2 linked regions of the Azospirillum sp. TSH100 genome follow. The protein of the gene in region 2 interacts with the protein of the main gene of each other region in a pairwise test. Links are inferred from orthologs where the notes say so. Each region holds a gene or a part of one and is shown on either strand. Other genes may lie near its edges.

Region 1 (2,851 bases), 1.0 Mb from region 2 along the record:
GATGTTCGTTTCGACGGCTTATGCACAGACGGCGGCCCCGGCTGGCGGCGGCGGTGACATGCTCGTCCAGTTCGCGCCGCTGATCCTGATCTTCGTCGTCTTCTACTTCCTGCTGATCCGTCCGCAGCAGAAGAAGATGAAGGAGCATAAGGCGATGCTGTCGGCAATCCGCCGAGGCGACCGCGTCGTGACCGGTGGCGGCATCATCGGCGTCGTCACAAAGGTCGGCACCGACGACGAGATCACCGTCGAGATCGCGGAGAATGTGCGCGTGCGCTGCCTGCGCTCCACCGTCAATCTGGTGCTCGCCAAGACCGAACCGGCCGGCAAATCCGGCGGTGACGCCGCCCCGGCAGCCGAAGGCGAGGCGAAGCCGGCCGATGCCCCCGCCGCCGGTGGAATCGGCAAGCTGTTCGGCCGCAAGTAAGCCGCAGCCGGGCCCCTCTTCCGCGGGTCGGCCCGAAGGCGCTTCCCGTCCGGTCCGGCCGGCCGCCTCTCTGACAGGGCGGACCGGTCGCCCGGACCGGGTGTCTGATCGGATTCGAGTGACGCATGCTCTATTTTTCGCGCTGGAAGATTTACCTGATCCTGGCGACCTGCCTCGCCGGGCTCATCCTGATGCTGCCCAACTTCCTGGGCCGCGACACGCTGGCGGCGCTGCCGTCCTGGTATGCCAACACCCGGGTGTCGCTGGGTCTCGACCTGCGCGGCGGATCGCATCTGTTGCTTGAAGTCGACATGGCCACCGTCATCCGCGACCGGGTGGAAGGCCTGGTCGATGGCGCGCGGCAGCAGCTGCGCACCGCCAATGTCGGCTACACCGCGCTGAACGCCGGCGAGCGCGCCGTGACGGTCCAACTGCGCGACCCGGCCCAGGCCGACGAGGCGGTGAAGGCTCTGCGCCAGCTTTCCAGCCCGGTCGGTCGTACGGCGCTCGGCGTCGGGCAGCCGGATCTCGACGTGACCGTCAACGGCGGCACGGTGACCGTTGCGCTGAGCGAGGTCGCCCTGCGCGACCGGGCCACCCAGGCCATCGAGCAGTCGATCGAGATCGTCCGCCGCCGCATCGACGAGACGGGTGTGAACGAGCCGACGATCGCCCGCCAGGGCAACGACCGTATCCTGGTCCAGCTGCCCGGCGTCGAGGATCCGGACCGCATCAAGCGGCTGCTCGGCACCACCGCCAAGATGACCTTCCGGCTGGTCGATGTGAACGCCGATCCGAACACCGGGCGCGCTCCACCGGGGTCGGAGATCCTGCCCTCGGCCGAGGGCGATCGCTACCAGTCCAAATACGTCATCCGCAAGAAGGTCGAGGTCGACGGCGCAACGCTGCAGAATGCGTCGGCCGGCACCAACCCGCAGACCGGCGAATGGGTGGTGAATTTCGAGTTCAACACGGCAGGCGCCAACCGCTTCGCCGAGGTGACCAAGCAGAATGTCGGCCGGCCCTTCGCCATCGTGCTCGACAACAAGGTCATCAGCGCCCCGGTCATCCGAGAGCCGATCACCGGCGGCCGTGGCCAGATCAGCGGCAACTTCACCGCCGCCAACGCCAACGATCTCGCCGTGCTGCTGCGCGCCGGCGCCCTGCCGGCGCCGCTGAAGGTGATCGAGGAGCGGACCGTCGGTCCCGACCTGGGCGCCGACTCGATCCGCGCCGGTCTGACCGCCGTCGTCGTCGGCTTCCTGATGGTCTGCGTCTACATGATCGCCTGCTACGGGCTGTTCGGCGCCTTCGCCTGCTTCGCCCTGCTGGTGAACATCGTGCTGACCATCGCGGCGCTGTCGCTGCTGCACGCCACGCTGACGCTGCCGGGCATCGCCGGCATCCTGCTGACGCTGGGTCTGGCGGTCGACGCCAACATCCTGATCAACGAGCGCATCCGCGAGGAGACGAAGAAGGGCCGCGGCGTCTTCGCCTCGATGGAGGCCGGCTTCAGCCGCGCCTACAGCACCATCGTCGACTCCAACCTGACGACCGCCATCAAGATGGCGCTGCTGTTCGTCTTCGGCACCGGCACCATCAAGGGCTTCGCCGTCACCATCACCTTCGGCATCCTCATCTCCATGTTCACCGCCACGGTGCTCGTGCGCCTGATGATGGTGACCTGGCTGCGCCGGACCCGTCCGGCTGCGTTGCCGGTCTGAGAGGTCTCACGATGTTCCATCTCCGCCTCGTTCCCGACAACACCAAGATCCCGTTCATGAACGGCCGCATCGCCGGCCTCGTCGTGTCGGCGGTCCTGTCCATCGCCTCCATCATCCTGTTCTTCCATCCTGGCCTGAATTACGGCATCGACTTCCGTGGGGGCATCGTCATCGAAGCCCGCACGCCACAGGCCGCTGACTTTGCCTCGCTGCGCCACACCCTGTCCGGCCTCGGCATGGGGCAGGTGGCGTTGCAGGAGTTCGGCTCGCCGCAGGACGTGCTGATCCGCCTGGAACGCCAACCCGGCGACGACGCCGCCCAGCAGGTCGCCGCCGACAAGGTGCGCAACACGCTGGCCCAGTCCATCCCCGGCACTCAGGTCCGCCGCGTCGAGGCGGTCGGCGCCTCGGTCAGCGGCGAGCTGTTCGCCAACGGCATGCTGGCGCTCGGCCTCGCCATGCTGGCGATGCTGGTCTACATCTGGTTCCGCTTCGAATGGCAGTTCGGCTTCGGCGCGGTGGTGACGCTGATTCTCGACATCACCAAGATCGTCGGCTTCTATGCCATCACCGATATCCAGTTCAATCTGACGGCCGTGGCGGCGATCCTGACCGTCATGGGCTATTCGGTGAACGACAAGGTCGTGGTCTATGACCGCATGCGCGAGAATCTGCGTATCTACAAGAAGATGCCGCTGCG
Region 2 (3,087 bases):
CGCGCCTTCTTCGATGTGGACGACCTGCCGCTGCGCTTCCGTCCCAGCTTCTTCCCCTTCACCGAACCGTCGGCGGAGGTCGATATCGGCTGCTCGCGCAAGGGCGGCGAGCTGAAGCTGGGCAATTACGGCGACTGGCTGGAGATCCTCGGCTGCGGCATGGTCCACCCGAACGTGCTGGAAGCCTGCGGCATCGACAGCACCAAGTATCAGGGCTTCGCCTTCGGCATGGGGGTGGAGCGCGTCGCCATGCTGAAATACGGCATCCCCGACCTGCGCACCTTCTTCGAAGCCGACCTGCGCTGGCTGAAGCATTACGGCTTCGTGCCCCTCGACATTCCCAACATCGCCCACGGCCTGACGCGCTAAGGAGCCGGACCCATGAAGTTCACGCTGTCCTGGCTGAAGGACCATCTGGAGACCGACGCCTCGCTCGACCAGATCACGGAAAAGCTGACCGCCCTCGGGTTGGAGGTGGAAGGCGTCCATGACCGGTCGAAGGAGCTGGCGCCCTTCCGCGTCGCCCATGTCGTCTCCGCCGAGAAGCACCCGGATGCCGACAAGCTGCGCGTGCTGATGGTCGACACCGGCGCCGGTACCCTGCAGGTGGTCTGCGGCGCCCCCAACGCGCGCGCCGGCATGAAGGGCGTCTTCGCGCCGGAGGGGACCTATGTCCCCGGTTCCGACATCACGCTGAAGAAGGGCGTCATCCGTGGCGTCGAATCCAACGGCATGATGTGCTCCAAGCGCGAGCTGAAGCTGTCGGACGAGCATGAGGGCATCATCGAGCTGCCGGACGACGCTCCGGTCGGTGCCGCCTTCGCCGACTATGCCGGGCTGAACGACCCGGTCATCGACATCAACCTGACGCCCGACCGCGCCGATTGCGCCGGGGTGCGCGGCATCGCCCGCGACCTCGCCGCCGCCGGCATGGGAACGCTGAAGCCGCTGACCGAGGGCCGGCTGAACGCCGCCCCGGTTCCCGGCTCCTTCAAGAGCCCGATCGGGGTCGAGATCGAAGCGCCGGACGCCTGTCCCTATTATGTCGGCCGCTATTTCCGCGGCGTGAAGAACGGCCCGTCGCCGCAGTGGCTCCAGGACAAGCTGACCGCCATCGGCCTGCGTCCGATCTCCATCCTGGTCGACATCACCAACTACATCACCTTCGACGTGTCCCGCCCGCTGCACGCCTTCGATGCCGACAAGGTGACGGGCGGCATCGTGGTCCGGCTGGCGCGCGAGGGCGAAACCCTGCCGGCGCTGAACGGCAAGGAATACCCGCTCGACCCGGCGATGACGGTGATCGCCGACCATGAGCGGGCCGAGGCGCTGGGCGGCATCATCGGCGGCGAGGCGTCCGGCTGTACCGAGGAGACCACCAACGTCTTCCTCGAAGCCGCGATTTTCGACACCGTCCGCACCGCGCAGACCGGCCGCCGGCTGGGCGTGGAATCGGACGCCCGCTACCGGCTGGAGCGTGGCGTCGATCCCGCCGCGGTGGTCGAAGGGATCGAGCGGGCGACCCGTCTGATCCTCGACCTGTGCGGCGGTGAGGTTTCGGAGATCGTGACGGCGGGGGCCGAGCCGGAGTGGAAGCGCACGCTGACCCTGCGTCCGGGCCGCGTCGCCGCACTCGGCGGTGTCGATCTGCCGCGTGAGCGTCAGGAGCGGATCCTGACGGATCTCGGCTTCACCCTGGAGGGTGAGGATGCCGAGGGGCGGCTGGTCGTCGGCGTTCCGTCCTGGCGCGCCGACGTCCATGGCGAGGCCGATCTGGTCGAGGAGGTGCTGCGCGTCCATGGCTTCGACGCCATCCCGGCGACGCCGCTGCCGCGCGAGACGGTGCTGACCCGCCCGGCTCTGACTCTGAAGCAGCGTCGTGTGGCGCTGGCCAAGCGGACCCTGGCCGCCCGCGGCCTGTCGGAGGCGGTGACCTGGTCCTTCCTGTCCGGCCCGGTCGCCGAACTGTTCGGTGGCGGCGAGCCCGGCCTGCGGCTGGTCAACCCGATCAGCAGCGACCTGGACGTCATGCGTCCGTCGATCCTGCCCAACCTGATCCAGGCCGCCGGCCGTAACGCCGACCGCGGCTATGCCGACGTGCGCCTGTTCGAGGTCGGGGCGGCCTTCCGCAATCCGGCGCCGGACGGGCAGGATACGGTGGCCGCCGGCATCCGCGCCGGTGCGGCGGTGCCGCGCCACTGGGCGGAGAAGGCGCGCGGCGTCGACGTGTTCGATGCCAAGGCCGACGCGCTGGCGGTGCTGGAGGCGGTCGGCGCCCCGGCCGGCAACCTCCAGGTCACCACCGATGCGCCGGGCTGGTACCATCCCGGCCGTTCCGGCGTGCTGCGACTCGGCCCCACGGTGATGGCCCGCTTCGGCGAGATCCACCCGTCGGTGCTGGAAGCCCTGGGCGTCAAGGGCCCGGTCATCGGCTTCGAGGTGATGCTGGACGCCGTGCCGCTGCCCAAGAAGAAGGGCGGCACCGCCAAGCCGATGGTCCAGCTCTCCGCCTTCCAGCCGGTGGAGCGCGATTTCGCCTTCGTCGTCGACCGCAAGGTGGAGGCCGACAAGATCCTCCGCGCGGTGAAGGGCGCCGACAAGGCGCTGGTCAAGGACGTCGCAGTGTTCGACGTCTATGAGGGAGCGGGTGTGGGCGACGGGCGCAAGTCGGTCGCCGTGTCGGTCACCTACCAGCCGACCACCGCAACCCTGACCGATGAGGCGATCGAAGCTGTGGGTCAGAAAATCGTCGCGGCGGTGGTGAAAGCGACCGGAGGAAATCTTCGGTCCTAAGAAAAACCCTCAAAGGTTGAAAAATACGGTCGTGTATGGGAAAGGCCTCCGCTTCGGCGGGGGCCTTTTTTGTCTGACCGGAAGGAGTCACGAAGGGGGCCTTCTTGTCTGCCGATCGCGCAATCATATGATGAATCGCTGATTGATGAATCTGGAGTGCATTCGCTAAGGGAAAACTCTGCGGCTGTTTGTTGCAATTCAACGTTTGACGCCAGGACGTTGATTTGTGGGAAGATTGGGGCTCAGGATTGTTATCCCTGACAAGCCCACCATGCGTTCGATGTCACGATTACG

What was found.
Region 1: the proteins of pheT (region 2) and secD interact in binary tests that used the Escherichia coli proteins (3 or more experiments, as listed by UniProt). The link is inferred for Azospirillum sp. TSH100 from one-to-one orthologs.

What each region holds. Positions count from the first base shown.
Region 1 is NZ_CP039634.1:2,212,783-2,215,633, forward strand. It holds secD (protein translocase subunit SecD), read left to right. Parts: upstream 1-552; coding sequence 553-2,151; downstream 2,152-2,851. Other genes in the region: yajC (preprotein translocase subunit YajC), read left to right, coding at 2-427; secF (protein translocase subunit SecF), read left to right, coding at 2,163-2,851. UniProt on the Escherichia coli protein: Part of the Sec protein translocase complex. Interacts with the SecYEG preprotein conducting channel. SecDF uses the proton motive force (PMF) to complete protein translocation after the ATP-dependent function of SecA.
Region 2 is NZ_CP039634.1:1,194,025-1,197,111, forward strand. It holds pheT (phenylalanine--tRNA ligase subunit beta), read left to right. Parts: upstream 1-381; coding sequence 382-2,793; downstream 2,794-3,087. Other genes in the region: pheS (phenylalanine--tRNA ligase subunit alpha), read left to right, coding at 1-369.